2 regions of the Microbacterium sp. SGAir0570 genome follow, and region 2 is predicted to be linked to the other one. Evidence: predicted binding sites of a transcription regulator. Region 2 holds the regulator's gene; the other holds the start of a gene.
What was found. The regulator HrcA, encoded in region 2, represses chaperone genes, less so after heat shock. The targets are predictions, from matches to a motif close to TTNGCACTCGNNNNNNNCGAGTGCNAA.
Positions count from the first base shown of each region.

Region 1: the regulator HrcA is predicted to act here: its motif matches at 4,715-4,741, upstream of groES (co-chaperone GroES).

Region 1 is NZ_CP027929.1:2,782,218-2,797,745, forward strand. Features, by position in the region: gene C1N74_RS13185 (ABC transporter ATP-binding protein) at 1-84, shown strand, start outside; gene C1N74_RS13190 (hypothetical protein) at 288-1,277, shown strand; gene C1N74_RS13195 (ABC transporter substrate-binding protein) at 1,702-3,060, opposite strand; gene rarD (EamA family transporter RarD) at 3,280-4,221, opposite strand; gene groES (co-chaperone GroES) at 4,344-4,640, opposite strand; gene C1N74_RS13210 (class I SAM-dependent methyltransferase) at 4,784-6,010, shown strand; gene C1N74_RS13215 (hypothetical protein) at 5,989-6,450, opposite strand; gene tsaD (tRNA (adenosine(37)-N6)-threonylcarbamoyltransferase complex transferase subunit TsaD) at 6,447-7,514, opposite strand; gene rimI (ribosomal protein S18-alanine N-acetyltransferase) at 7,511-7,978, opposite strand; gene tsaB (tRNA (adenosine(37)-N6)-threonylcarbamoyltransferase complex dimerization subunit type 1 TsaB) at 7,975-8,643, opposite strand; gene tsaE (tRNA (adenosine(37)-N6)-threonylcarbamoyltransferase complex ATPase subunit type 1 TsaE) at 8,680-9,183, opposite strand; gene alr (alanine racemase) at 9,183-10,316, opposite strand; gene C1N74_RS13245 (holo-ACP synthase) at 10,313-10,669, opposite strand; gene glmS (glutamine--fructose-6-phosphate transaminase (isomerizing)) at 10,695-12,545, opposite strand; gene C1N74_RS13255 (triacylglycerol lipase) at 12,584-13,702, opposite strand; gene coaA (type I pantothenate kinase) at 14,734-15,528, opposite strand, start outside.
Region 2 is NZ_CP027929.1:1,729,394-1,744,921, forward strand. Features, by position in the region: gene holA (DNA polymerase III subunit delta) at 1-636, shown strand, start outside; gene rpsT (30S ribosomal protein S20) at 698-958, opposite strand; gene C1N74_RS08290 (alpha/beta fold hydrolase) at 1,075-1,812, opposite strand; gene C1N74_RS08295 (ExeM/NucH family extracellular endonuclease) at 1,930-6,804, opposite strand; gene lepA (translation elongation factor 4) at 7,075-8,925, shown strand; gene C1N74_RS08305 (DUF1990 family protein) at 8,952-9,611, shown strand; gene hemW (radical SAM family heme chaperone HemW) at 9,611-10,828, shown strand; gene hrcA (heat-inducible transcriptional repressor HrcA) at 10,909-11,946, shown strand; gene dnaJ (molecular chaperone DnaJ) at 11,987-13,108, shown strand; gene C1N74_RS08325 (16S rRNA (uracil(1498)-N(3))-methyltransferase) at 13,113-13,841, shown strand; gene C1N74_RS08330 (HIT domain-containing protein) at 13,890-14,237, shown strand; gene C1N74_RS08335 (PhoH family protein) at 14,284-15,321, shown strand; gene ybeY (rRNA maturation RNase YbeY) at 15,318-15,528, shown strand, end outside.

The DNA.
Region 1 (15,528 bases), 1.1 Mb from region 2:
CGCGACGCCTACACGGGCACCGGCCGCGAGTTGCTCAACGACCCCAAGGTCATCGGTCTCTACCTCGGCACCCTGGGCACCTGAGCCCGGGCTTCGCCTGGCTCGGCTGGTTCGCCTGGTTCGCCTAGTTCGCCTGGCAGTTCTCGCCTCTTCGCTCGCGCGGAGGCGGCGTGAGCTGCCAGGCGAACTGCATTAGGGGCTCCTCCCCTGCGGAGCGGGCGCGCGGGGGATCCACATGCCGGGGGCGCTGAGCCCAGCGGGGCGGAGTCCACGAGGAGGATCGGGGGATGCCGCGACGACCCGACCCTCTCCCCGAAGCCCTCGGCGGAGCGTTCTCGTGTGCCGACGCGGCGGCCGCGGGCGTCTCACGCAAGCGGTTGCGTGCAGCCGACCTCGACACACCCTTCCGCGGCGTGCGCCGGAGGCGCGGAGCAGAGGATGCTGCGGCGGCAGGACCGCTCGCGGAGGATCAGGCCATCCGGCACCGCGTTCTCGAGGATGCGCGGGCCTACGCCTCGATCATGGGCGGTCGGGCGTTCTTCTGCGGCCGGACCGCGGCGGTGCTGTGGGGAACGGGCGCCCACTCCCCCGGCGAGCTCGAGGTCGGGGTGCTTGCGCCGGAGCGAGCGCCGCGGCGGCGCGGCATCCGCGGGCGTCAGCTCGCTCCGACGCACGTCGAGGTCACGACTCTTGATGGCCTGCGCGTGTCGTCGCCCGCGTCGACGTGGGCGATGCTCGGGCGGAATGCCGGCGTGCGCGAGCTCGTGCGCATCGGCGACGCGTTCGTGCGGGTGCCGCGCGGTGAGCGGGGGCGGCGCCGGTCCGAGGCGCGGCTGTGCACGCTCGATGACCTCGCCGCTGCGGTCGCCGCCGGAAGGCGCGTCGGCTCCGCGAAGCTCGTCGAAGCGCTGGGGCTCATCCGCGAGGGCGCGATGTCGCCGCTCGAGACCGACTTCCGGCTCGGCCTCGTGGCGGCCGGGCTGCCGGAGCCCCTGCTCGACCAGGAGATCCGCGACGGCTCGGGGCGGCTGGCGGGAATCGCGGATGCCGTCTGGCCCGAGTACCGCGTCATCGCCGAGGTCGAGGGCGACCACCACCGCACATCGCGGAGTCAGTGGGCGCGCGACATCGAGAAGCACACCGCGTACGTCGCCCTCGGTTTCGAGGTCGTGCGGCTCACCTCGGCGCACATCAGGCCCACCGGCTCCGCGGCCGTGGCTCTCGTGGCTGGTGCCCTCAGCCGCCGCGGCTGGTCTCCGTCGCCAACCCGAACCTGAGCCCAGAGCCCAGAGCCCAGAGCCCAGTTGGCAGCTCGCGCCCCCTCGGGCCCCAAAAAGGGGCATCAACTGCCAACCCGAACCTGAGCCCGAAGCTCGGTTGGCAGGTCAAGCCCACTCTGGGCCCGCGAGCGGGCACGAACTGCCACCCGAGTGAGGCCCCACTCTGCTCGACTCAGCGATTCCACGCCCGGCTCGCGGCTCAGGCCCCACAGCTCGGTTGGCAGCTCATGCCCACTCGGAGCTTAAGAAGGGGCATCAACTGCCAACTCAAACCTGAACCCGCAGCTCAGCTGGTAGCTCGCGCCCACTCGAGGCATAGGAAGGGGCGGGAACTGCCAACCCGAGCGGGGGCGCGACCCCGCCTCCGAGCGAACACGACGAAGGGCCCCGGCCGGGAGACCGGGGCCCTCGTGCGTGGGAATCAGCCGACGCGGACGAACTCGTAGTTGTTGTCGTCGCCGTACTCGAAGACACCGATGGAGGCCTCCGTCGGGTCGCCCACCTCGTTGAAGGTGATCGGGCCCGAGACGCCGTCGTAGTCCGCGGCCTGACCGGCGATGATCAGGTCGGCGCATTCCGCGAAGCTCGTGCACTTCGTGCCGTCACCGGAGCCGCCCGAGACCGCCTGCAGGTTCGCCGCGACGTCGGGGCCGGCCGTCGATCCGGCCTGCAGCGCGGCGAGGGCGAGCAGCACGACCGCGTCGTACGACTCCGGCCCGTAGGTGAAGTCCTGCAGCTCGGCGTTGCCGGCACCGGTCCAGAACGCCTGCAGGTTGTCGCGGAAGGTTGCGATCGACGCGGGGTCGACGGCGGGGTAGGTGCCCTTCGCGCCGGCCATCGTGCCGGCCTCGAAGTCATCGCCGAAGTTCGCCAGGTTGCCGTCGACGAGGTAGAGCTGCTCGGGCGACACGTCGGCGCCGATGAGCTCGGGGATGATCGTCTTGACCTCTTCGAACGTGATGAGGGCGATCGCGTCGGGGCCGGCCGCGAGCACGTCCTCGACCTGGGCCGAGAAGTTCGTGTCACCGGTGTTGTAGAGCGAGGTCGCGACGACCTCGCCGCCGGCGGCCTCGAAGGCGGCCTTGGTGAAGCACGCGAGGCCGGTTCCGTAGGCGTCGTTGAGCACGATCATGCCGAGCGTCTCGTTGCCGTCGGCGCCGATCAGGTTGCCGAGCACCTCGCCCTGCAGCACGTCGGAGGGAGCGGTGCGCCAGTACAGGCCGTTGTCCTTGTACCCGGTGAACGCGGCAGAGGTGTTGGCCGGCGAGAACTGGATGGCGTTGGCCGCGATCACCTGGTCGATGAACTGCAGCGACGTACCCGAGGATGCCGCTCCGATGATCGCCGTGGCACCTTCGCCCAGCAGTCGGGGGATCTCCGTCTCGTACGCCTTGTTGTCGGTGTCACCCGAGTCGCCCTGCTTGAGGTCGATCGTGATGCCCTTGCCCGCGGCGTTGATCTCGGAGGCGGCGAACTCGGTCGCCGAGATCTCCGGCGGGCCGAGGAACGCGAGGTTGCCGGTCACGGGCAGCGCCGTGCCGATCGTGTAGGTGAGGTCGGTGCCGGGACCCGTCGAGGTCGAGGTGTACTCCGGCGTGTACGAGGCGGGCTCGGCCGCTTCGCAGTCGATGGGGAAATCGGCCGAGGTGTTCCCGCCGGCGTCGCCCGACGCAGCGGGTTCGCTGTCTCCGGCACAGCCTGCGAGGACGAGGGCACTCGCGCCGATCACGGCGATACCGCCGAGGACCTTCGCGGTGCGGGAACGGGTGAGAACGCCCATTGTGCTCCTTGATGAGTGGGAACGCGGCACCGAAGCCCCGCGAGGTTGGGTCAAACCTAGTGGCGCGTCCGCGTCGGCGATGTTGCGATGTGTTAACGGTCTGTTACGCGACCCAATCGTTATCTGCGGCCTCGCGTACGGCCTGTCATTCCGCGGTTGGGACCGTGGTCACGACCGTCATCGCGCCGAGCCGACGAGCCGGAATGCGAAGCGGGAGCCTCAGACGACGGGAGCGACGTCGGATGCCTCGTCGATGCGCTTCGGGCGACGTGCGGCCCGGAGAGAGTCGACGCTCAGCACGACGAGGGCGAGCCAGACGAGCCCGAACCCGATCCATCGCTCGAGCGGCATCGGCTCGCCGAGGATCCAGGCTCCCGTGATGAACTGCAGGATCGGCGCGACGAACTGGAGCAGGCCGATCACCGTGAGGCTGCTGCGCCGGGCGCCGGCGGCGAAGAAGAGCAGGGGCACGGCGGTGACGACACCCGCGAGGGTGACCAGCGCGGTGTGTCCGGGGCTCACCGAGCCGAACACCAGCCCGCCGGTGAGCGCGACGATGATCGCCTGAACGATCGCGACCGGCGCCAGCCAGAGCGACTCGAGCGTCAGGCCGCTGACGGCGTCGACCGACGGCCCGATCTGCTTCTTCACGAGGCCGTAGGTTCCGAAACTCGCGGCGAGCGTCAGCGCGATCCACGGGAAGGCTCCGTAGCCGACGACGATCACGCCGACGGCGACGGCGGCGATGCCGATGGCGACCCACTGCGCCACCCGCAGCCGCTCCTTCAGGACGAGGACGCCGAGGAGCACCGTGACGATCGGGTTGATGAAGTACCCGAGACTCCCCTCGATCACGTGCCCCGTGAGGGTGCTGATGAGGAAGACCTGCCAGTTCACGTAGATGAGCAGGCCGGCCACGATGGTCCACAGCACGAGGCGCGGCGTGCGCAGGATCGCGATCAGCTTGCCCCAGGCGCGGAGCACCGTGAGAAGGATCGCGCAGAAGACGAGCGAGAACAGGATGCGCCACGACACGACCTCGAACGGGCCCATCGGGGCGAGCGTGAGGAAGTACAGGGGCATGAAGCCCCACAGCACGTACGCCGAGAACGCGTAGATCCCGCCGAGAGAGCGTTCACGGGCGGGATCGAGGGGTGTCACGAGCCAAGCATAGGACGGTCATGACATGCTGCGCCGGTCGCGGACTGCCATCCGCCGCCGCGCGCCTGCCATGACGAAGGCCCGGATGCGGTGCACCCGGGCCTTCGTGGAAGAGCTCTGCGTCAGCGGACGACGACGGCGAGGACGTCGCGCGCCGAGAGCACGAGGAACTCGTCAGCGCCGAACTTGACCTCGGTTCCGCCGTACTTGCTGTAGATCACGCGGTCGCCGACGGCGACGTCGAGCGGAACACGGTTGCCGTTGTCATCGATGCGGCCGGGGCCCACCGCCACGACCTCGCCCTCCTGGGGCTTCTCCTTGGCGGTGTCGGGGATGACCAGACCACTCGCAGTGGTCTGCTCGGCCTCGACCTGCTTGATGACGATGCGGTCCTCGAGCGGCTTGATGGAAACCGACACGGTCTACCTCTTTCTTCGACAAGACTTGTTGGCAATCTCACCCTGAGAGTGCCAACTCCGAGTCTAGGGGGACGTTGGCACTCACGCAACGCGAGTGCCAACCTGCCGCGGCATCGATCCGACCCCGCGCGTAGGCTGTCGTGGTGGATCACGCCGAGCTCTCCGCGTTGCTGACCCCCGAGGGACTCCGTCTGGTCGACACCCTCCGGATCTCCTCGACCGCGGATGCCGCATCGGCCGTGTCACGGCTGCGGCGCGAAGGCCTCTCCCCCGACCTCGTGTCGGCGGTCGTCGGTCAAGCCCGGCTGCGCGAGCGCGCGCGGGCGAAGTTCGGTCCGTTCGCCGACCGGATGCTGTTCACCCGCGCGGGTCTCGAGCAGGCCACGCGTCTCGCGGTCGCCGCACGCCACGCCGGCCGGTTCCGCGACGCCGGCATCGCGCGGGTCGCCGACCTCGGCTGCGGGATCGGCGGCGACGCACTCGGCTTCGCGGGCATCGGGCTCGAGGTCCTGGCCGTTGACGCCGACGAGATCACCGCCGCCCTGGCCGCCTACAACCTCGCCCCGTTCGGCTCGTCCGCCCGGGTGCGCCACGGCCGCGCAGAGGAGACCGATCTCGACGGTATCGATGCGGTCTGGCTCGATCCCGCCCGCCGCACCTCGGGCCACAGCGAGACGCGGCGCGTCGCGGCATCCGACTACACGCCGTCGCTCGACTGGGCCTTCGACCTCGCGCGGCGGATGCCGACAGGGATCAAGCTCGGGCCCGCGTTCGACCGCGACGACCTCCCGCCGGAAGGCGAGGCGCAGTGGATCAGCGCGGACGGCTCGACCATCGAGCTGGTGGTGTGGTCGGGCTCCCTCGCCCGCGCGGGCGTGCGCCGTTCGGCCCTCGTTCTGCGCGGCGACCGTGCCGCCGAGCTCACCGCGCCCGCCGACACCGCCGACGCCGACCCCCGCGACCTCGGCGCCTACCTGCACGAGCCCGACGGCGCCGTCATCCGTGCGCGCCTGATCGGCGACGTGGCCCGCGCGCTCGAGGCCGGCATGCTCGCCGGTGGGACGGCGTACATGACATCCGACGCCGGACGCACCAGCCCGTTCGCCACGACGTTCCGCGTTCGTGACGTGCTGCCGCTCAAACCGCGTGAGATCGAGGCCGCCCTCCGACGCGCCGACATCGGCATCCTGGAGATCAAGAAGCGCGGCGTCGACATCGATCCGGCGCAGTTCCGCAAGAAGCTGCGCCTGTCGGGGAGCGCGTCGGCGACGCTGTTCCTCACGCGCATCGGTGATCGCCGCGTCGCCGTCCTCGCGGATCGCGTCGAGGACGAGCCCGGTGGCGCGAGTCAGCCCAGCAGCCCCGCCTGAGCCGCCGCCCACACGAGCCAGCCCGCGCTGTACAGGATCGACAGCGCCGCGAGGCCCAGCGCCCAGACGGCCACGGTGCGACTCTCCCACGGGTGGCGGAGGGCGAGCACGGCCATCACGACGGCGGCGATGCCGAGCGGGAACGCCCACCCGACGAACAGTGACAGCGCGAGCGCGACGATCCCCAGGGCCAGCGCCCACGCTCCCGACCGCGGGAGGATCTCGGGCGCCGGAGCCCACTCGACCCGCGGCTCGGGCACGACGGGCTCGGCCGGTCGCTCGGCCGCGGGGACGAACTGCAGCGGGGTCGGCTGCGTGAACTCGCGCTGGAACCCGCCACGGTGCTCCCCCGGAAGCGGCGCGGCCTCGGGCGCCGCAGCGACATCGCCCGTCGGCGCGTCCACCGCGGGGCGCCGACTGCGCAGCCGGTCGTCGCTCACCCGCGCACCTGGATCTCGGTCACCGGAAGCGTCGAGTCCGCGCCGAACGAGAGGGTGGAGGGCTCGGCACCCGAAGAGATGAGCTCGGCGGCGAGCGCCGCGATCATCGCCCCGTTGTCGGTGCACAGGCTCAGCGGCGGGATGCGCACCGCGACGCCGGCGGCTGCAGCGCGTTCGAGGGCGACCTCGCGCAGTCGCCGGTTGGCGATCACCCCGCCGCCGAGCAGCAGACGCGGGACGCCGTGCTGAGCGCACGCGTCGAGCGCCTTGGTGACGAGCACGTCGACGACCGCTTCACGGAAGGATGCCGCGACGTCGGCGACGGGCACGGCTTCGCCGGCGGCCTCGCGCTGCTCGACCCAGCGCGCCACGGCGGTCTTGAGCCCCGAGAAGGAGAAGTCGTATCGGTGCGCGGCCAGGTCGGAGGCGCGGGAGAGGCCGCGGGGGAACCGGATGGCGTCGGGGTCGCCGCTCGCGGCGGCGCGATCGATCTCGGGGCCGCCGGGATAGGGCAGGCCGAGGATGCGGGCGATCTTGTCGAACGCCTCGCCGGCGGCGTCGTCCATCGTCTCGCCGAGCATCTCGACGTCGGAGACGAGATCGCGCACGAGGAGGAGCGAGGTGTGTCCGCCGCTGACCAGGAGGGCGACGGTCGGGTACTCGACGTCGTCACCAGTCAGGATGTCGGCGGCGATGTGGCCGACGAGGTGGTTGACCGCGTACAGCGGCTTCCCGAGCGAGACGGCCAGGGCCTTCGCGGCGCCGACGCCGACCATGAGCGCACCGGCCAGCCCGGGCCCGCTCGTCACGGCGACGGCGTCGAGGTCCTGCAGCGAGACGCCCGCCTCGGCCACGGCGGCCTCGATCGCAGGCTGGAGGGCCTCGAGGTGGGCGCGCGCGGCGACCTCAGGCACGACGCCGCCGTAGCGGGCGTGCTCTGCCATCGAGCTCGCGATCGTGTTCGACAGCAGGGTACGTCCGCGCACGATCCCGATACCGGTCTCGTCGCAGCTGGTCTCGATGCCCAGGACGAGGGGCTCGGAACGGGTCGGGGTGGTCGTCATCGGTCGGTCCCTCCCTCACCGCGGAGGTTCAGTTGCATGATGATCGCATCGACGTCGTCGGGCTGGTAGTAGCGCGGGCGACGGGCGATCTCGACGAATCCCTCGGAGAGGTAGAGCCCCTGCGCGACGGGGTTGTCGGCGCGGACCTCGAGGAACAGCTCCCGTGCCCCGCGGTCGCGGGCTTCGGCCATCAGCGCGCGGAGCAGGCCGCGGCCGCGGCCCGTCCCCCGGCAGGCGGGGTCGAGGGCGAGGGTCTGGATGTCGGCGTCGGCCGCGCCCGGCACGGCGCGGACTCCGCCGTACCCGACGACCCGGTCGTCCTCGACGTCGACGAGGTACCGGCCGTGCGGCGACGAGATCTCGGCGGACATGGCGGTGCGGCTCCATGCGTCGGTGGGGAACGACGCCTCCTCGAGCGCCATGATGGCGTCGAGGTCATCGGCGGTAGCCGTGCGCAGGCTCACATGCCCACCTTCTTCGGCCCCGCGGGTACGGTCACATCCGGGGCCCGGAGATACAGGGGCTCGACGTCGGCGGCGTCGGCGCCTGCGTCGCCCGCGGCGAGCCGCTCGCCGGCGACGCGAGCGAGGGCGGCGGCGCTGATCGCCGTCGTCTCGGGCAGCTCGGCCGCCGGGGTGCCGAAGAGATCGAGGGGCTCGGTCGACGCGCGCGTCACGAGGTGGGGATCGACGATGCGCACCGGTATCCCGTTCTCGACGCGGTACACCGAGACGGCGAGCTCCCGGCGACGCGCGTCGGTGACGATCGCGATCGGCTCGCCCTCGACGGGGGCCGCGCCGGCGGTGGCGAACCCGGGGTCGACGTGAGCGCGGGCGGCCGCGTCATGACTCGCCACGGGGACCACGGGGATGCCGCGCCCGAGGGCGAACGCCCGCGCGGCCGCGATCCCGACGCGCAGTCCCGTGAAGGGTCCCGGGCCCATGCCTGCGGCGACGGCCGTGATCTCGGCGGGTTCGACGCCCGCCTCGCCGAAGACTCGCACGAGCAGATCGCCGATGACCTCGGCGTGACCGCGGGGGTCGGAGCTGACGGCCTCGGCCCGGACGCGCCCCGCAGAGTCGACGATCGCGACGGCCGTGCCGATCGAGGTGTCGATGCCCAGAATCACGTCACCCAGGGTAGCCCGGGCCGGGATGCCGCGCGCTCAGGGGCGCCGCGTGACGGTGACGATCCGCGGGGCGGCGTCGGCCATCTCCGCGGCCGCTGGACCGCTCGTGCCGCAGGCGTTGTCGAGGCCCGTACCGCTCCAGCCGCGCTCGAGCTCGATCTCCCACCAGCTCTCGCGCAGCCCGTCGACCATGCCGTGCCCCCACTCCACGATGGTGACGCTGGCGTCGAGGTCGAGGTCGAGGTCCGACAGCTCGGCGGGCGACCCGAGGCGGTAGGCGTCGACATGGATCAGCGGCGGCCCATCGACGAGCGAGGGGTGGGTGCGCGCGATGACGAACGTCGGGCTCTGGATGGGTCCGCGCACGCCGAGGCCGGCGCCGATCCCCCGGGTGAGCGTCGTCTTGCCGGCGCCCAGAGGCCCGGTCAGCACCACGAGATCGCCCGCGCGGAGCCGCGATCCGATCTCGCGCCCCCACGCCTCCATCTCATCGGCGGAGGTCACCTCGCGCTCGCCCAGGTATTCGTCGATTCCGCTCATCACCGGCCTCCCGTCATCTCGGACGATACCGCCGTGCGGTGCACGCGCGGGCCGATCCGCGTGACGATCTCGTAGTCGATCGTGTCGGCGGCGTCGCCCCATTCGGCCGCCGCGGGGAACCCCAGCGTGGGGTCGCCGAAGAGAACGACCTCGTCGCCGATCGCGACGTCGGCGTCTCCGACGTCGACGACGAACTGATCCATCGCGATCCGCCCCGACACGGTGAACCGCCGGCCGCCGATCACCACCGGTCCGCGGCCGGAGGCCTGCCGCGGCACGCCGTCGGCATAGCCGAGGGGTACGAGGGCGAGCGTCGTCTCGCTCGCGGTGCGATGGGTGTACCCGTACGAGACGCCCTGGCCCGCGGGCACGCGGCGCACGGCGGCGACCGCGGTGCGCAGGGTCATCGCGGGCTGGAGCCCGAGGTCGGCGGAGGACCGATCCGGAAGCGGCGAGAGGCCGTAGATCGCCAGCCCCAGGCGCACGCAGTCGAGCCTCGCTTCCGGGAGCGCGATCGCGGCGTTCGACGCGGCGATGTGGCGCAGCGGCGGGTGCACGCCGGCCGCCGCCGCCTCGGCGAGAGCGTCGTGGAATCGGGCGAGCGCAGCCCGGTCTTCGTCGATGCTCGTGTTCGACAGGTGGCTGAACACGCCGATGACCCGCAGCTGTCCGATGCGCTCGAGACGGGCCGCCTCCGCGCAGACGCGCTGCCATTCGCGGGGCTCGACACCGTTGCGCCCGAGGCCGGTCTCGACCTTCAGATGGACTCCGACCGGCTGACCGGGGGATGCCGCGGCCGCGGCGGCCTGCAGCTGAACAAGGCTCGAGATCCCGAGCTCGATGCGGTGCTCCGCGGCCTCGCGGAAGTCGGTCTGGGGGCCGTGCAGCCAGGCCACGAGGGGCGCAGTGATCCCGGCCCGGCGCAGCGCGACGGCCTCGGCGATGTCGGCGACGCCGAGGCGCGAGGCTCCCCCCGACAGGGCCGCCGTCGCGGCGCGCACCGCGCCGTGGCCGTAGCCGTCGGCTTTGACGACGGCGATGACCTCGGTCCGGACGAGGCGCCGGAGATGACGGACGTTGTGCTCGATCGCCTCGACGTCGATGAGCGCTTCGCGAAGCGGCCGCGGGGTCACGATGCCGCCTCGGCGATCACGTAGGCGGTCGCGAGGTTCGCATCGTGCGAGAGCGACAGGTGGAGGGCGATGACGCCGCGCGCGGCGACGGTCGCCGCCGTCTCGCCGGTGAGCGCGAACACCGGGCGCCCCGACGTCTCCGATGCCACCTCGATGTCGACCCAGTGCACGCCCTCGGAACCGCCCAGGGCCTTGATGAGGGCCTCCTTGGCAGCGTAGCGAGCGGCCAGCGAGCGCGGTTTGAGCGCGCGCTCGCTCGGCGAGAAGAGTCGGTCGAGCAGGCGGGGCGTGCGCTCGAGCGAGCGCTCGAAGCGCGGCACGTCGACCAGGTCGACGCCGATGCCGACGATCACGGCATCCCCTTCCGCCCGGACCGGCTCACTCGACCGTGACCGACTTGGCGAGGTTGCGCGGCTGGTCGACGTCGAGGCCCTTGGCGGTCGCCAGGCCCATAGCGAAGATGTGCAGCGGCACGACGGCCAGCAGCGGCTCGAACAGCGGCTCGGCGAGCGGGATGCGCAGCACCTCGTCGGCGAACGGGAGCACCGCGGCATCCCCCTCTTCGGCCACCGCGATGATGCGGGCACCGCGGGCGCGGATCTCCTGGATATTGGAGACGACCTTGGCGTGCAGCAGGGGCGAGCTCGTCGGCGAGGGCACCATGACGAACACCGGCTGGCCGGGCTCGATGAGGGCGATCGGACCGTGCTTGAGCTCGCCGGCGGCGAAGCCCTCGGCGTGGATGTAGGAGATCTCTTTGAGCTTGAGCGCGCCCTCGAGCGCGATCGGGTAGCCGACGTGGCGGCCGAGGAAGATCACCGAACGCGTGTCGGCCATCCAGTGCGCGAACTGCTCGATGTGCTCCTGCTCGCCGGCCAGCACGCGCGCGATCTTCTCGGGAACGGCCTCGAGCTGGGCCACCTGCTCGGCGATCGCCTCGTCGGTCAGGGCGCCGCGCACGCGGCCGACGTGCAGAGCCAGCAGGTAGAGCGCCGTGATCTGCGCGACGAAGGCCTTGGTCGACGCGACGGCGACCTCGGGACCGGCGTGGGTGTAGACGATCGCGTCGGACTCGCGCGGGATCGTGGCTCCCTGCGTGTTGCAGATCGAGAGGGTCTTCGCGCCGGCCTCGCGAGCGTACTTGACGGCCATGAGGGTGTCCATCGTCTCGCCCGACTGGCTGATCGACACCACGAGGGTGCGGGGTCCGATGACCGGGTCGCGGTAGCGGAATTCGTGGGCCAGCTCGACGTCGACGGGCACGCGGGCCCACTGCTCGAGGGCGTACTTGCCGACCATGCCGGCGTAGGCGGCCGTGCCGCACGCGATGACGATGACACGGTCGATGCCGGTGAACAGTTCGTCGAGACCGTCGAGCTCGGGGATCTGGACGAAGCCGTCGTGGACGCGACCGCGGATCGTGTTGGCGACGGCCTCGGGCTCCTCCGAGACCTCCTTCGCCATAAACGACGACCAGCCGCCCTTATCGGCGGCCGCGGCATCCCACACGACCTCGAAGGGCTCGACGTCGACGGCGTCGCCGGAGAAGTCGGTGACCGTGACCTCCTGCGGGGTGATCGCGACGATCTCGTCCTGACCGATGGCGAGGGCGTGACGGGTGTGCTCGACGAAGGCGGCGACGTCGGAGCCGAGGAAGTTCTCGCCGTCGCCGAGGCCGATCACCAGCGGCGAGTTGCGACGGGCGCCCACGACGAGCCCGGGCTGGTCGCGGTGCAGGGCGAGGAGGGTGAAGGCCCCCTCGAGGCGCGACACCGTCGCGCGGAACGCCTCGACGAGATCGCCGGATGCCTGGTACTCGCGCCCCAGCAGCACGGCGGCAACCTCGGTGTCGGTCTCGCTGCGGAAGGTGTATCCCTCGGCGACGAGCTCGGACTTCAGCTCGGCGAAGTTCTCGATGATGCCGTTGTGGATGACGGCGAGCTTGTCGTCGTCGGCCAGGTGCGGGTGCGCGTTGGCATCGGTGGGACCGCCGTGGGTCGCCCACCGTGTGTGGCCGATGCCGGTCGTTCCGTCGGCGAGCGGATGAGCGGCGAGGTCGTCGCGCAGCACCTGGAGCTTGCCGGCGCGCTTGCGTGTGCCGAGGCCCCCCTCGCCGTCGATCACGGCGATGCCGGCCGAGTCGTAGCCGCGGTATTCGAGACGAGCCAGACCCGAGATAAGGATGTCCTGCGAGGGACGGGGGCCCACGTAGCCGATGATTCCGCACATGGGCTCCATCCTAGATCGGCAGCCCGGGTGCGCTCGTGTCAGGTCGGTGCGGGGCCGCGCAGCGCGGCCAGCACGGCGTCGACGACCTCGAGGTTCGAGAAGATCGCGTCGTGTCCGCACGCCCCGCCGAAGGGCGGCGCGGCGACCTGGCCCGACAGGACCATGCCGATCCCCGCGGTGCCGGGCGGCAGGTCCGTGCGGCACGTGATGACGGTGGTCTCGCTCGCGCCGGCGAGCGCGGAGTCCTCGGCCACGAGCCCGTCGCCGAGGCGGGCCTCTGCGATCCTGCCCGTCGGCAGCGGCATCGTGACGACGGCCGATCCGGCGATCGCGTGCACGTGCAGGCCCGCGGGCCAGTCGGGCAGGCCGGCGATGTCGGCGGACCCGGCGCGCAGCGCGGTGCCGGCGGGCCCCAGGGCCGCGATCCCCGTCCGGATGATGGGCGGCAGGTCGCACCCGCCGCGGGCGTCGGTGGCGAGCTGGTTGTTGCAGACGGCGCCGATCCAGGGCAGCACGAGGTTCTGCAGCACCGGCACCGTCGACATCGTGGCGCGGATCGCCGCGGCGATGTCGACCGCGACGTTTGCGATGTCTGACCCCTGCGAGGGAGCGGCGACGGTGACGACCTCGCCGATGAGGGCGGCGATCCCGGGGTCGTCTCGCAGCGCGTAGCGCAGCGCGAGCCCGCCCATCGAGTGCGTCACGATGTCGACCGGACCGTGGACGCTGTCGGCGATCGACCGGATGGCGGCGGCGAGGTTGTCGGCCGACCCGTTCGAGCCCACCCATCCCGCCGAGTTCGCGGAGTAGTCGAAGGCGTACACCGCGACGCCGGGCTGGGCCTCGAGCCGCTCCTGCAGCGACGCCGTCATCCCGCGTGCCACGGGGGCGCCCGAACCGTCCCGCCACTGCACGGGACGCGAGAACGGCGATCGCGCGTAGGAACGCTGTCCGTCCGAGGCCGGTAGCACCGTGCTGAGCCAGCCGTGCACCAGCAGCACCGCCCGCGAGTCCTGCTCGCTCTCCTGGCTGAACCGCACGACGCGATCGCCGAGCGCGGCCGCGACTCCCGACCCGGCCGGCGCGAACGCCGACGACGCCGCCGCGGGGGCGAGCGTGGCCGTGGCGGCGAGCATGACGACCGTGCTCAACGCCACGAACGGACGCCACCGGGAGCGCCGCCGCCGCACTCGCGAGCGCGCGCGTATCACAGCGCGCACGAGCGCGCGTGAACGCCGCCCCAGTTCCATGGATTCATACCTAGCAGGTTGCGGCGACTCGTGCGTGCGGGAACACCGGGAGCCACCTTGCGATGAAAATGACGAGGGCCCTCTCGAGTCAGCCATTTGGGGACTGATTTACTCGAGAGGGCCCCGCTACACCTACGGGCTCTCGGTCGGGCCGTTGGGGACGGCGGGCGACCGAATCACCGCTTGGGGAACGGTTCGAGCGTTGCGCAGGCGAATGAAGCCTAGCGGATCCGCGTGAAGAGAACGCCGATCTGCGTCAGCATCTTTGTCCCCCTATTGGCGGACACGACCATCGGCTGTACGATCAACCACGGCGCGCAGGCTCCCTGCTTTTGGGGGGTATGGGAGTCACAATGGGCGTCGAACTCACGGTGTCGATGGGGATCTGTGCATTGTGAGGGCGTTGTGCAGTGCGCATCCGCGCACGCGCACTGCACAACGCGCGCCGCCGTCGAGAAGATGCCTCGGAGATTGACGCTTCCGGGGAGCAGGACACTCTGACATACTGAGCGCAGCCCGCGGCAGAGCCCGGGCACAACGCAGGGAAGAAGACTCGCCGGGATGGGACCCGGCGTGCTGGACCCGGCGGTATTGGGGACGAGAGATGGACGTGGGTCCGCTCTCGTGGGGACTTGGGGGATGACCATGACGAGGCGATTCCACGCGCTCGCACGGCTGCTGGGGGGCAGCCGACGCGACGGCGTCGACCGTGACGGCCCGACCTCATCCCGTCGGCGGCTGCCGGCCCACCGATACACGCCGTTCGGATGTGGCGGCTCACGCTCGATCACCGCGACCCGGGCCCCGGCCACGCCGGCTCGTCCGATCGGACCGCGCGGTTGCGGGTCGCACCCCTCCCCCTGAGTGGGGGCCGTCCACACCCAGGCGTGCCCGTCGTCCTCACGGATGGCGGGCACGCCGCTCTTCTCACGGGCGAATCAGACCTTGCGCAGGAGCACCCGCTCGACAGCGTGCGACGCCCCCTTGTGGAGGATCAGGGTCGCGCGGTGCTTCGTCGGCAGGACGTTCTCGACGAGGTTCGGGAGGTTGATGTCGTTCCAGAAGCCGCGAGCCATCTCGGCCGCCTCGTCGTCGTCGAGATCGGCGAAGGTGTTGAAGTACGACGAGGGATTGTTGAACGCCCCGGCCTTCAGCGCCATGAAGCGGTCGACGTACCACTGGCTGATGTGCTCGGCATCCGCGTCGACGTAGATGGAGAAGTCGAACATGTCGCTGACGGCCACCTCGTGCGGCGCAGGCGGGGGCGCCAGCACGTTGAGCCCCTCGACGATCACGACGTCGGGGCGGCGGACGGTGATCTGCGCATCGGGGACGATGTCGTACCGCATGTGCGAGTAGAACGGCGCGTGCACCTCGGGTGCACCCGACTTGACCTCGGTCAGGAACTCGATCAGCGCGCGACGGTCGTAGCTCTCGGGAAATCCCTTGCGCGCCATGAGACCTCGGCGCTCGAGCTCGACGTTGGGGTAGAGGAAACCGTCGGTCGTGACGAGCTCGACGCGCGGTGTGCCCGGCCAGCGGCTCATGAGCTCGCGGAGCAGACGCGCCACGGTCGACTTGCCGACCGCGACGGAACCGGCCACGCCGACGACGAAGGGCGTCGTGCTGTCCTCCTCGCCGAGGAACGCATCGGTGTCGGCACCGAGACGCCGAGTCGCGCTGGCGTAGAGCGACAGCAACCGGCTGAGGGGGAGGTAGACCTGCGAGACCTC
Region 2 (15,528 bases):
GCCATCCGTTCGGGCATCGGGGGCGGGGTCGAGATCTCAGTTCCCGCGATCAAGCGCGACTCCGACCGTTTCGACTTCGCGGCGGGGGAGTTCAAGGCTGCGGGCAAGCGGATCGCTCCGTCGGCGCTCCGAAGCCTCGTCTCCGCTTTCGCCGACGACCTGACCGAGCTCGCGGCCGCCTGTCAGCAGCTCATCTCGGACGTGCCCGGTGACATCGGCGACCAGGTCGTCGAGAGGTACTACGGGGGCCGGGTCGAGACAACAGCCTTCGCCGTCGCGGATACCGCGATCGCCGGTCGCTACGGCGAGGCGCTCATCACGCTGCGGCACGCTCTGGCCAGTGGGGCCGATCCCGTGCCGCTCGTCGCCGCGATCGCCTCGAAGCTGCGCACCATGGCGCGCGTCGTCGGCACGCGCGAGCCGTCTGCCGCGCTCGCTGCCCGGCTCGGCATGAAGGACTGGCAGGTCGACCGAGCCAAGCGCGACCTCGTCGGATGGACCGAGTCGGCCCTCGCGACCGCGATCCAGGCGGCCGCCCGCGCGGATGCCGAGGTCAAGGGTGCCTCGCGCGACCCCGTCTTCGCGGTCGAGCGGCTCGTCACCGTCATCGCGACGCGGTCACCCTACGGGTCCTGACCGCTCAGCGGCAAAGCGAAAGGCCCGCCCCACACGGGGACGGGCCTTCAACAGCGGCGGCTCAGAGAGCGGCGACCTGCTTCGCGATAGCCGACTTGCGGTTCGCAGCCTGGTTCTCGTGGATGACGCCCTTGCTCACGGCCTTGTCAAGCTTCTTCGAAGCCTTGGCCAGCGCCTTCTCGGCAGCAGCCTTGTCGCCGGCGGCGATGGCCTCGCGGGTGCGACGCACCTCGGTCTTCAGCGCGCTCTTGACGGCCTTGTTGCGCTCGCGCGCCTTCTCGTTGGTCTTGTTGCGCTTGATCTGCGACTTGATGTTCGCCACGTTCGACGTATCTTTCGTTCGGAGTTTTCGGTGGATGTGCCGGGCGACAGTAGAGGGATGCCGCACGGCGGTCGTGTGAGGGAGGAACCCACACGGCAAGCCGACTTGAGAGTCTATCAGGTCGCGTCGCGAGAGCCGGTATTCGCGAGGGTCGCGAGGGCGAGATCGATGACCGCGTTGAACACACGCGGACGCATGGCCGTGACGAGGTGACTGGTGCGAGGGACGACGATCAACTCCGCCTCGGGCGCCAGCTTCGCGAACAGCCGTTCATTGACGCGCAACTGGTCGTACTGGCCGTTGACGAACCAGGTCGGCACATCGATTCGTCGGATCGCCGCGAGCAGGTCGAGCACCGACAGGCTCGCCAGCGCTACGTCCTGAGCGTCGTATGCGTATCCGCCGGCGCCGAAGTCCGGCCGGGTCTCGACGGGAAGCGTGCGGTCGAGAACCCAGTCGGTGATCCGCTGGCCGCGGCCGGGCAAGCGATCGAACCCGAGGGCGAGCGCTCGATATACCGCGAGGCCGAATCCACGGGGGATCGCGGTGCAGGATGCGGCGATGAACGCAGACACCGGGGGACGTTCCTCACGGCCGACGTAAGCGGTGCTCAGCAGCCCACCCATCGAGTGGCCCACCAGCAGGACGGGGCCGCGCTCGGCGGCATCCCGAACCGCATCGTCGATCGTCGCGAACGCGCCGTCGAGGGTGAAGGTCTCGGCCATGCGCGTGCCGTGGCCGGGCAGGTCGAGCGCGGTGACGGGGATGCCGCGATCCTGAAGATGGGCCACCTGAGCGCGCCACATCGTGGCCGAGGTCCGGATCCCGTGCACGAGCACCACCTGCGCGGTCATGCTCCCACCCTACGGACCCGACTCGTGCGCCGCTGGAGCAGCTCGGCGCGCACATGAACGAGTGAGGGCGACCGGTGAGCCCGGCCGCCCTCACGTCGTATCAGCGTGCGTGCGAGCTCATCGCTCCGAGGCGGCACCCCGTCGCCGTGTCACCGCGATGACGCCGCCCGCGACGAGGAGCATCGCTCCCGCGAGCAGAACGCCCAGCGGCGTCTCCGCGCCGGTCACCGCGAGCTGCCCGGAGCGCACGACGGTGATCGCGAACTCCAGCGGCTCCTCGCCGGACGTGGAGATCCGCAGCGTGTGCGCTCCCACCGCGAAGTCCCCGGGAATGGACACCCGGAAGGACGTCACACCGGCGCCGTCGGCGGCCGGGATGCCGCGTACCTCGATCGGCTCGCTGAACAGGGTCGCGCCGATCCGCTGGCCGGGCTCGAGGCCCGAGACCCGCACATCGATGAACCCGCCCTGCTCCACCCGGGTCGTGGAGAGCTCGACCTGCGCCCACGCCGCCGCGCCCGGGTCGGTACCCGGCTCGGTGCTCGGCTCGCCGATCCGGACCGGGATCATGACCGTCGTCTCCGTGGCATCCGTCGTCAGGACGAGCTCGGCGACGCCGTCCGGGAGGTCGGCCGGAAGCGGCACCGACACGACCGCGCTTCCTCCCGCGACCGGTGCGGTCGCGATGACGTCGCCGCCGAGAGACACATCCACCGCGCCGTTCTGGGGTGCACCGAGGCTCGTCATGTCGAGGTTCGACACGGTCAGCTCGAGTGTCGAGCCCGCGGCCGCGGTCTCGGGGACGCCCTGGACACGCACGGCGTGCTTCGTGAACGAGGGCGCGACGGGCTGCTTCGCGCCGAGGTACTCGATCCAGGCCTCGTGGTCGAGGAACCCGGTGTCGACGTAGTCGGTGCCCGCGGAGAAGGCGCGGAAGTTGTCTCCCGAGCCGGACGCGAGGAACGAGAGCGTGCCGATGCGGTACTCGGCGTCGAGGTCGAGCGGCTGCCCGTCGACCGTGACCGAGGTGATCCGGCTGCCCTCCGGGCGGGTGTCGTCGAACGTGTAGGTCACGTTGTCGGACAGGCCCAGCTGCAGGTAGGGACGCGACGGCACGTTGCCGTCCTTGTCGCGCTGCCACTGCTGCTCGAGAACGCGCACGAAGTCGGCTCCCGTCAGGGTCACGAGGGCCATCGTGTTGTTGAACGGCAGCACGGCGTACGCCTGCCCCCAGGTGATCGTGCCGTCCGACACGCCCGCGACCGCGTTGGCGCCGAATTCGGCCTGCGTGTCGAACAGGTCGGCCCGGAGACCGCCCGAGTTGGTCACGCCGATCTGCGCGCCGTTCGGCAGGTTGGCGAGGTTCGATCGGATCGACTCCGCGACGAGATTTCCGAGCGAGGACTCCGACGCTCGATCGTCGCGCTTGCCGCCGGCGTAGGCGCCGTCGGCGTACGACCCGCCCGAGTACGCGCTGGTGATGTCGGCGGAGATCGTCGCGACCGGCGTGTTGCCGATCTCAGCGAAGTCCGCGAGCGCCTGCCGGACGATCTCGTCGACCTCGGCCACGCGCGGGTACGTCGCGATCAGGTCGGCGGCGGGGGTCTTGGTCTGTCCGACGTTCTCCTGCGTGTGCGAGACGACCTCGCCGCTCGTGGGATCGACAGAAAGGACGACCTTGCCGACGAACTCGCCGTACGAGCCGGTCTGGACGATCGGACGAGTCCGGTCCGTTCCCGGGATCGGCGCCGACCACGCGTAGAGCTTGTGCGTGTGACCGGTGTAGATCGCGTCCACCTCGGGGGAGGTCTCGTTGACGATGCGGGCGAACACCGCACTGTCGGCGACGGCCTCATCGAGGCTGGCGTCCGAGGCGCTGTCGGCCGCACCCTCGTGATAGAGCGCGACGATGACGTCGGCCTGGTCGCCGGAGCCGTCGGTGAGGTCGGCTGCGACGCGGTTGACCGCTTCGACAGGGTCGCCGAAGTCGAGACCGGCGATGCCCGCGCCGCTCACCAGCGACGCGGTCTCCTCCGTCACGACGCCGATGACGCCGATCGTGAGGCCCTGCGACTCGACGAGCTCGTACTCGTCGAACTGCGGGTCGGTCGTGCCGGCGGCGTAGACGTTCGCCCCGAGGTGCGAGAAGTCGGCGCGCGGGATGACGCGGTCGCGCAGGTCGGCGAAGCCGCGATCGAACTCGTGGTTGCCCACGGCGCTCGCCCGCAGATCGAGAGCGTTCAGGACGTCGATCGTCGGCTCGTCCTGCGCCAGGGAGGACGCCGGGAGGGAAGCCCCGATGTTGTCGCCGGCCGACAGCAGCACAGCGTCGGGTGCGGCGGCACGCAATTCCTCGATCGTTCCGGCGAAACCGACGGTTCCCGGAACCTCGGGCTGGGCCTCCACCGTGCCCTCGGCGGGCTTGGCCGGCGTGACGCCGGTGATGCGCCCGTGGAAGTCGTTGATTCCGAGCAGCGTCAGGTCGATCGGCTCGACCGGGGCCGATGCCTCGGCCGAGAGGCCCACCTTCACCGGATCGTGGTCGGAGGAGCGGTAGGGGCCGTCGTCGTAGAACAGGGCGCCATGGTTGTTGTAGCGGCTGTACTCGAACGAGAGCGGCTCACCGGAGTTGATGTTCCAGATGTCGCCGCCGGTCGCGCGCTCGCGCGCGGCACCGTTCATCAGGATGTGATCGAGCGAGCCGGCGAGCCCCGAGAACGAGTAACTCGACTTCTCGATGCCGAGGGCAACTTCGGCCGACTCATAGCCGGCGCCGCGCAGCACCTCGATGGGGTCTTCGTAGGTGTAGGAATTGAAGTCACCGACGAGGAACACGGCGTCAGTGTCACCCTGGATGCTCGGCACCCACTCGGCCAGCGCCGTCGCCTGGCGCACTCGCGACTCGTTCGACCGGCCCTGACCGTTCGGGTCCTCCTCATCACCCGGCCACGGCCCAGCCGATCCCTTCGACTTGAAGTGGTTGACGACGAAAAGGAAAGCCTCGCCGCCGTTCACCGGAACGAAGGTCTGTGCGATCGGCTCGCGAGCGTTTCCGAAGGCCTGTCCGTCGGCCGATAGCGTGCCCAGAGCGCGAGCATCGCCGACGCGCTCGACGAGCGCAGGCTGGTAGATGATCGCGTTGGTGATGACGTCCCGGAGGGATGCCGCGGGCAGCTCGGTCGACGAGGGAACATAGGCCCATTTGCCCGGCTCCGACGCCGCGTTCAACGCCGCGACCAGCGAAGCCGTCGCTTCATCGGCGGTCTCGCCGAGCGCGGCGGAGTCCTCGATCTCCATCAGACCCACCACAGAGGCGTCCAGGGCGTTGATCGCGGCGACGATCTTCGCCTGCTGACGCTCGAGGTCATCGGCGTCCCATGCTCCGCGCTGATCGCAGCCGCCCTGCACGTTCACGCCCTCACCGGTGCGATCCGTGTAGGCGGCGCAGTCGCTGTCGTCGACCCCCAGCGTCGTGAAGTAGTTCAGAACGTTGAACGATGCCACGCTGAGATCGCCGCCGACCGCTGCCGGAGCAGCAGGGCGATCGATGGAGAACAGGACCTGGTCGCCTGCGCCCGTGGCGTCGCCGACGCGGAACTGCGTCGGGTTGAGCTTCCAGGTGTTGTTGCGGTAATCCAGGACATATGCGCCGCTCAGGGTCGCGCTGCCACCCACCACGGGCGGCTCATCGAGCGACAGGTACGCGGGGATCAGGTCGCCGTTCAGCAGTCGGCCGGTGTCGCGGTTGCGCTCCGCGAAATTGATGGAGCCACCGTCGTCGAGCACGACTCCACGCGCGAGGTTGTCGGCCGCGACCGCCGCGGCCTCGGCCGATCCCGGGCGGGCGGCATCCGTCGGCTGGCGCAGCGGCGAGCCGCCGGTCGCCAGACCCACCTCGCCGTACTGGCCGGTGGTGTAGGTGTTGCTGATGGTGAACGGCTCGTCGACCTCGACGAGCATCGACTCGAGCGCCTCGCGCGCAGCGACGGCACGCGGCCATTCCGCGAGAGTCACCGGCACGGGAGCCACGGCCTCCGTATCGAGCCGCTCCGCGGAGCCGGGAGAGACAGCGAGTTGCGTGAGCCCGTTGAACTCGCCCGCCACACCCGTGACCCGCACGTTGTCGCCGAGTGCGACCTCGTCAGCCACCTGGGCCGTGCGCGTGTATACGAAGACGGCGTCGGAGGAGGCACGCTCCGGGTCGTAGGCTCCGCCGCTGCCGGCGGTTTGAATGACGTAGCCGTTGTAGCCCCCCGTGGCGTAGTGGGCGGTGACGACACCCTCAGTCGTCACGGTGGCGCCCGCGAGCGGGGTGGTGTCGCCAGGGCCCTGGATGTCGCCGATCGAGACCACGGCGGGCTCCCCAGGCTGCTCGGGGGTCGTGCCGGCCTTGCCCTGGGGCGTCGGCGCTCCGGCAGCGAAGTCGGTCCGGTTGTCGGCGGTGTTTCCGGCGACGTCGTCACGGGCGATGCTCGTCGCGTTGGTCGTCGCCGGTGCCGCGCCGGAACCGGCGAAATCAGTGGCGTTGCCCCACCCGACGTAGTCGACGACCGTGTCGTTCTGCGCGAGGCCCGATCCGCCGCTGAGCGCGGCTGTCGAGTTCACGAGCGCGACCTTGCCCTGCGTGCCGCTCATCGGGATGGATCCCTCGATGTCGGCCGTGAAGCCCGTCAGCCCCGCGTCGCCTCCGACGGCCTGGCCGATCAGCAGGTGCCCGCCGGGCTCGATGGTGGCACCCGCCAGAGTGGTCACCTGCCAGTTGGAGCCCGTGCTCGACGCGTACTGGACGCTCCAGCCATCGAGCGACACGGCGGCATCCGAGGTGTTGCGCAGTTCGATGAAGTCGCGGTTCAGCGGTGCGCCGTTGTTGCCACCACCGCCGTAGACCTCGTTGATCACGACGGGCGCGCCGGCGCTGACCGCGGCACTCGCGGGCATCGCTGCCCACCCCACACCTCCCGTCACGATCGCGAGGGCGGCGCTGGAGGCCACCCATCTGTGCCAGGGTCGTCGCGCGGGCGCGACAGGGGCTGCTGTGATCACGGTGCTCTCCCGGGGCGGACCGGGCGCGGGGGATATCGCGCAACCACCGGCCGCCGCAATGAGCATTCGACGTCACCGATGTGTTCGGCAAGTAGCGGAATGGTTAATTGTTTATCACCGGACAGAATGCTGGCGTGTCCGAGCTTCGACCTCGTATTCTCCCGCGCGCGAGGGTCGGCGGCAGTGCCCTCGCGCCGCCCCGGGTAGACTTCCCGGGACATGTCTCCGCGCGCACTCCAGCCGCTCGCGCCTGCCGCAACGCCGCCCGAGCTCATCCGCAACTTCTGCATCATCGCCCACATCGACCACGGCAAGTCGACGCTGGCCGACCGGATGCTGCAGATCACCGGCGTCGTCGCCGACCGCGACATGCGCGCCCAGTACCTCGACCGTATGGACATCGAGCGCGAGCGCGGCATCACGATCAAGAGCCAGGCGGTGCGGATGCCGTGGTCGAAAGACTCCGGCACGTTCGCGCTGAACATGATCGACACGCCCGGGCACGTCGACTTCACTTACGAGGTCAGCCGCTCTCTCGCCGCGTGCGAAGGAGCCATCCTGCTCGTCGACGCCGCACAGGGCATCGAGGCGCAGACCCTCGCCAACCTCTATCTCGCCCTCGAGAACGACCTGCAGATCATCCCCGTCCTCAACAAGATCGATCTGCCGGCGGCAGACCCCGAGAAGTACGCGGCCGAGCTCGCGAACCTGATCGGCGGCGACCCCGAAGACGTGCTCCGCGTCAGCGGCAAGACCGGGATGGGCGTCGAGGATCTGCTGGATCGCATCGTCGACCGCATCCCCGCACCCGTCGGCGATCCCGAGGCGCCGGCGCGCGCGATGATCTTCGACTCGGTCTACGACGCCTACCGCGGCGTCGTCACCTACGTCCGCATGGTCGACGGCAAGCTCGAACCGCGCGAGCGCATCCAGATGATGTCCACGCGCGCGACGCACGAGCTGCTCGAGATCGGCGTGTCGAGCCCCGAGCCGATCCCCACGAAGGGGCTCGGCGTCGGGGAGGTCGGCTACCTGATCACCGGTGTGAAGGACGTCCGCCAGTCCAAGGTCGGCGACACCATCACCAACCACCGGAAGCCGGCATCCGAGGCGCTGCCGGGATACACCGACCCCAAGCCGATGGTGTTCTCGGGCATCTACCCGATCGACGGCAGCGACTACGGCGACCTGCGCGAGGCCCTCGACAAGCTCAAGCTGTCGGACGCGTCGCTCCAGTACGAGCCGGAGACCTCGGTCGCGCTCGGTTTCGGATTCCGCTGCGGCTTCCTCGGGCTGCTTCACCTCGAGATCATCACCGAGCGCCTGTCGCGCGAGTTCGGTCTCGACCTCATCACGACGGCACCGTCGGTGACCTACGAGGTCGCGACCGACACGGGTGAGACCGTCGTGGTGACCAACCCGAGCGAATACCCCGACGGCCGCGTCGCCGAGGTGTCCGAGCCGGTCGTGAAGGTCGGCATCCTCGCCCCGAAGGACTACGTGGGCACGGTCATGGAGCTCTGCCAGTCGCGTCGCGGCACGCTCCTCGGCATGGACTACCTGAGCGAGGACCGCGTCGAGCTGCGCTACAACATGCCGCTGGGCGAGATCGTCTTCGACTTCTTCGACCACCTCAAGTCGCGCACGCAGGGCTACGCGAGCCTCGACTACGAGCCCGCCGGATCGCAGACCGCCGACCTGGTGAAGGTCGACATCCTCCTCCAGGGCGAGAAGGTCGATGCGTTCAGCTCGATCGTGCACCGCGAGAAGGCCTACGCCTACGGCACGATGATGACCGAGCGCCTGCGCAAACTCATCCCGCGCCAGCAGTTCGAAGTGCCGATCCAGGCCGCCATCGGCGCGCGGATCATCGCCCGCGAGAACATCCGGGCGATCCGCAAGGACGTCCTCGCCAAGTGCTACGGCGGTGACATCACGCGTAAGCGCAAGCTCCTCGAGAAGCAGAAAGAGGGCAAGAAGCGCATGAAGATGGTCGGTCGCGTCGAGGTTCCGCAGGAGGCCTTCATCGCCGCTCTGTCGGGTGACGTCGAGGGCAAGGACAAGAAGTAGCCCTTCCGGGAGCAACGAGGAGACCCATGCATCAGCGACGCGGGACCTTCCGAGACGAGACCGTCGACTACGCGGCGGTCGGTGCCACGCGCGCCCACGACCTCATGGCGTATCCGCCGGAGCACAGCATCCCGGCCGAAGACGCCTGGCGGATCGGCAGCGGGCAGGCACGCTTCGACACCGCCGCCGACCTTCTCATGTCGTGGGCCGCGCTCCGCGGGGCGGGTCTGCGTGTCGCCGACGTGCGGCCCGCCTCGGGACCGATGTACACCGGCGTCGCATTCGACGATCAGGGCAACGCCGTCGCTCCCAGCAGCATGGAGCACGAGCAGCGCTTCGCCGCGGACGGCACCCCGTACGTCGGAGCCGGAACCAAGCTCCAGGTCCACGGCCGGGTCGCGGGCCAGAGCGCGGATGCCGAACTGCGCGTGATCTTCGTCGACGAAGAGCCGCGCCGGGTGGCGTTCGCCCTCGGAACCGTCGGCGGTTCCGTCGTCAGCGGCGAGGAGTCGTTCCTCCTGGAGTGGCGCGATAACGACGAGGTCTGGTTCGTCGTGCGAGCGTTCGACCGCCCGACCGCCTTGGCCTACCGCATGCTGAAGGGGCTCGTCCGCCGTCGGCGCCGACTGCTCTTCCAGGGATATCTCCGCGCGATCTCGCCGCTGTACGCGACGCCCGGCGCCTGATGGGGGCGGCACTGCCGATCGGTGATCCGGTGCCGGCCGGCGGCACCCTACCGGACGACCTCGTCATCGACCCCGACGTGCCCTTCGGGGTCTACCTGCACGTCCCCTTCTGCCGGGTCCGGTGCGGATACTGCGACTTCAACACCTACACGGCCACCGAGCTGCGGGGCGCGCGGCAGGACGCGTACGCCGACGAGGTGCTGCGCGAGATCGCGCTGTCGGCGTCCGTGATCGACGAGCGCGGCCCCCGCCGTCCGGCGCAGACGGTGTTCTTCGGCGGCGGCACCCCCACGCTGCTTCCCGCCGGCGACCTCGCGCGGATGCTGCGGGGAGTACGTGACACCTTCGGCATCGCCGCCGGGGCGGAGGTCACCGTCGAGGCCAACCCGGACACGATGAGCGCGCGGGTCGCCGACGAGTTGGCCGCGGCCGGTGTGACGCGCCTGTCGATCGGCATGCAGTCCGCCGTACCGCACGTGCTGGCCGCGCTCGATCGCACGCATGACCCCGCGAACGTGTCCACCGCCGTCGCCGCCGCGCGGGGAGCCGGACTCGACGTCTCGGTCGACCTGATCTACGGTGCGCCGGGGGAGAGCCTCGACGACTGGCGGCGCTCGGTCGACACCGCGGTAGCGCTCGAGCCCGACCATGTGTCCGCCTACGCGCTGATCATCGAGGAGGGCACCCGTCTCGAGCGGCAGATCCGCCGCGGCGAGGTGCCCGCGCCCGACGACGACCTGCAGGCCGACATGTACGAACTGGCCGATGACCGACTCGCCGTCGCCGGCTTCTCCTGGTACGAGGTCTCGAACTGGGCCCGGTCGGCCGACCAGCGCTCGCGCCACAATCTCGCCTACTGGCGGGGAACCGACTGGTGGGGATACGGACCGGGCGCCCACAGCCACCTCGCGGGCCTGCGATGGTGGAACGTCAAGCACCCGGCCGCATACGCTCAGCGTCTTGCAGCAGGCGATTCACCCGCGGCCGGACGCGAGCGCCCCGATGCCGATGCCCGTCGTCTGGAGTCCGTGCTCCTGCGTTCGCGGATCATCGACGGACTCGCGATCGACGATCTGGACGCCGAGGCACGCCCGTCCGTGGCCTCCCTCATCGCCGACGGTCTCATCGAAGGCGCCGCAGCCGTACGCGGTCGCGTCGTCCTCACCCGGCGCGGACGTCTCATGGCCGATGCGGTCGTGCGCGCGCTCACGGAGTGATCGCGAGGAGACGCGCCGCGTCGCCCACGCGGTAGAATTGGCACTCGCAGACATCGAGTGCCAAACAGGAGGTGACGGACATGGTCTCAGAGCGCGGACTGCAGGTGCTGCGGGCGATCGTGCAGGACTATGTCGACACCCGCGAGCCCGTGGGAAGCAAATCGATCGTCGAACGCCACGCCTTCGGCGTCTCGGCCGCGACGATCCGCAACGACATGGCGCTCCTCGAGGACGAGGAGCTCATCGCAGCGCCCCACACGTCATCCGGACGCGTCCCGACCGACAAGGGATACCGCGTCTTCGTCGATCACCTGGCGGGGCTGCGTCCTCTGAGCGCGGCCCAGCGCGCGGCGATCACGACCTTCCTCGACGGCCCGACCGACCTCGACGACCTTCTCGTCCGCACCGTGCGCGCTCTCACCCAGCTGACCGGCCAGGTCGCGATGGTGCAGTATCCGTCGTTCGCCCGCGCCCAGGTGTCGCACCTCGAGCTGGTCGACCTCGGCGGCGGACGTCTCGTCGTCATCGTCGTGACCGATACCGGCCGCGTCTCGCAGCGCGTGGGAGTCGTGCGGACCGTGCTCGATGAAGGGCAGTTCGCCGTGGCCAAGGCGACGCTGCGCGCGGCCGTCACCGGCGCGGCCGTTCGCGATGCGGTCACCGCCGTCTCGGCGCTCGCGGAGGGTGACTCGGTCGGCGATCCGATCGGCGACGCGGTGCGGGAGATCGCTCGGATCCTCGTCGAAGAGCTCGAGACGTTCCGCCAGGACCGGCTCGTGATGGCTGGAACGGCCACCCTCGCCCGCCGCGAGGCCGACTTCCGCGGAAGCATCTACCCGCTCCTCGAGGCCATCGAGGAGCAGGTGACTCTGCTCAGGCTCATGGGCGAGATGGTCGCCGACGACCGTGGCGTCGCAGCCCGTATCGGCCGCGAGAACGAGCCGTACGGGCTGTCCGAGGCGTCGGTCGTCACGAGCGACTACGACGTCCCGGGCTCGCGCGCCCGGGTCGGGCTCATGGGCCCCACCCGTATGGACTACCCGACGAACCTCGCGACGGTCCGCGCCGTCGCGCATTACCTCAGCCGGCTCCTCGACGAAGACGAGAAGTCCCGCTGACCCCCACCCACCCACGCCCCTCCGGGCGGAAAGGCGATCCGTGGCTGACCACTACGAGGTCCTGGGCGTCGCGCGCGACGCGTCGCCCGACGAGATCAAGAAGGCGTACCGACGCCTGGCACGAGAACTGCACCCCGACGTGAACCCGGGCGAGGATGCGTCCGAGCGGTTCAAGCTCGTCACACACGCTTACGACGTCCTCAGCGACCCCGAACAGCGTCAGCGCTACGACATGGGCGGCGACTCCGCCGGGGGCTTCGGCGGAGCCGCGGGCTTCGGCGGATTCAGCGACATCTTCGAGACCTTCTTTGGCGGCGGCGCCGGAGGCGGTGGTCGTGCCGGGCGCCCGCGCTCCCGACGCGAACGCGGGCAGGACGCCCTCGTCCGGGTCACGCTCGAGCTGGGCGACGTCGTGTTCGGCGTGCATCGCGACATCGAGGTCGACACCGCGGTGCTCTGCGACACGTGCCAGGGCTCGTGCTGTCAGCCCGGAACGCAGCCGGTGACCTGCGACGTCTGCCACGGCGCGGGCAACGTGCAGCGCACCGTGCGCAGCCTCCTGGGCAACGTCGTGACGTCGCAGCCCTGCAATGTCTGCCAGGGCTACGGCACGACGATCCCGTACCCGTGCACGACCTGCCAGGGGCAGGGACGCGTCCGGGCGCGCCGGACCGTCTCGCTCGACATCCCCGCCGGCGTCGAGACGGGACTGCGCCTGCAGCTTCCCGGATCCGGCGAGGTCGGCCCGGCCGGCGGCCCCAACGGCGACCTCTACCTCGAGGTCACGGTCGCTCCGCACGACGTGTTCAGCCGCGAGGGCGACGACCTGCTCGCCACGCTCGAGGTGTCGATGCCCGACGCCGTCCTGGGCGCCACGACGACGATCGATTCGCTCGACGGTCCCGTCGATCTCGAGCTGCGTCCGGGCGTCCAGTCCGGCGATGTCCTCACCATCAAGGGTCGCGGGATCACCCCGCTTCGCGGCTCGACGCGCGGAGACCTGCGTGTCGGCGTCCACGTCGTCACCCCGACGCGCCTCGACGCGAAGGAACGGGCGCTCATCGAGGAGCTGAAGAAGCGTACGAAGTCTCCGGCTCCGCAGCTCGCCGAGTTCCACCAGGGTCTCTTCGCCAAGCTCCGCGATCGCTTCCGGAACAGCTGACCCCATGGCTCTGCACTTCCTCGTCGACCCGCCGCTCATCGCACGGCCGGGCGAGTCCGTCGAGCTCACCGGCGCCGAAGCACACCACGCGGCGGGCGTGCGACGCGTGCGGGTCGGTGAGGCGGTGACCGTCGGCGACGGCGCGGGAGCCTGGCTGGAGGGAAGCGTCACGGCGGCCGACCCCAAGCTGGTGCGCATCGACGTGATCTCTCGCGTCGAGCACCCCGCGCCCGCACGGCGTGTGACGCTGATCCAGGCGCTCGCAAAGGGCGATCGCGACGAGCTCGCGGTGCAGGCCTGCACCGAGCTGGGTGTCGATGCGATCATCCCCTGGCAGGCTGGTCGAAGCGTCTCGCGGTGGAACGGGCCGAAGGTCGAGCGCGGTGTGCAGCGATGGGCGACCATCGCGCGCGAGGCGGCGAAGCAGGCGCATCGCGCCTGGCTGCCCGTCGTCGCAGCCCCCGTGTCGACCTCCGACATCGCGGCGCGGTGCGGTTCCGAGCGGGTGCTGGTGCTCGAGCCGACGGCGACGCGGCGACTGAGCGATGTCGAGCTGAGCGACGGCGACGTGTCTCTGGTGGTCGGTCCGGAGGGTGGGTTCGCAGCCGATGAGCTCGACGCGCTCGTCGCCGCCGGTGCACTCACGGTGCGCTTGGGCGACACGGTCCTGCGGACCTCCACGGCCGGTCCCGCCGCGCTCGGCGTCGTCAACGTCGCCCTGGGGCGCTGGTGACGCCGAGCCGTCCGTCCCGTCGCCGGGCCCCGTCGATAGACTGAACGCATGAGCGAACCGTCTGTCTTCACGCGCATCCTCCGCGGCGAGATCCCCTCCGAGATCATCGCGGAGACAGAGAACGCGTTCGCCATCCGCGACATCGCACCGCAGGCGCCCGTCCACCTCCTCGTGATCCCCAAGACCGAGCGCTACCGCACGGTCGTCGAGCTCGCCGCAGGCGATCCCGACCTCCTCAGCGAACTCGTGGGGCTCGCCAACGCCGTCGCCGCCGAACACTCCGACGGCGACTTCCGACTGATCTTCAACACCGGCCCCGGAGCGGGACAGACCGTGTTCCACGTTCACGCCCACGTCCTCGCCGGTTGCCTCTCCGAAGGGAGCCTCGGTGGCTGATGCTTCCGAACCCGCCGTCGCGACGATCCTCGCCGACGGTGTCGCCATGGTCCAGCTGCTCGGACCCCAAGACCGTCTCCTGCGCGTCGTCGAGCGGGAGCACCCCGACGTCGACGTCCTGGTTCGCGGCAACGAGATCACCCTCACCGGAACGGCGGATGCCGTCGCCGCGGCCCGATCGCTCGTCGACGAGCTGATCGCCATGGCTCGCGCCGGGCAGGGGCTCGACCCGAGCGATGTCACGACGTCCAGCCGCATCCTCCAGCGCCGGAGCGGCGATGAGGGGCCCCGTCCTTCCGAGGTGCTGGGCGAGGCGATTCTGTCCTCGCGCGGCAAGGTCATCCGCCCCAAGACCCTCGGTCAGAAGGCCTACGTCGACGCGATCGACGAGAACACGATCGTCTTCGGCATCGGTCCGGCCGGAACCGGAAAGACGTACCTCGCGATGGCCAAGGCGGTGCAGGCCCTGCAGCGCAAGGAGGTCAATCGCATCATCCTGACGCGTCCCGCCGTCGAAGCGGGCGAGCGCCTGGGGTTCCTTCCCGGCACCCTCACCGACAAGATCGATCCCTACCTGCGGCCGCTCTACGACGCCCTCAACGAGATGCTCGATCCCGAGCTGGTCCCCAAGCTCATGGCCACGGGCACGATCGAGGTCGCCCCGCTGGCGTACATGCGCGGACGCACCCTGAACGACTCGTTCGTGGTGCTCGACGAGGCCCAGAACACCACCCCCGAGCAGATGAAGATGTTCCTCACGCGTCTCGGGTTCGGTACGCGCATGGTCGTCACCGGCGACATCACGCAGGTGGACCTTCCTCAGGGAACATCGGGGCTCCGAACCGTGACGCGTGTTCTGAAGAACATCGACGACATCCACTTCGCGACCCTCACGAGCGACGACGTCGTTCGACACACGCTCGTCGGCCGCATCGTCGACGCGTACAGCGAGTACGACGAGCAGCGTCTCGCCGCCCGCCGTGAGCGCGACGAGGCGAGTGAGTTCGCCAACCGGGCCGAGCGGCGCACCGCGACACGGCCCGCCGGTCCGCGCGACCGACTCCCGAAACGAGGACGCTCATGACCATCGAGATCACCAACGAATCCGGCGTCTCCGTCGACGAGACCGTGCTGCTGCGGCTGACCGAGCACAACCTCGCGCAGCTGAACGTCAGCCCGGACGCCGACCTCGCCATCCTCCTCGTCGACGAGGGCGCCATGGAGTCTCTGCACGTGCAGTGGATGGACGAGCCCGGACCCACCGACGTGCTGAGCTTCCCCATGGACGAGC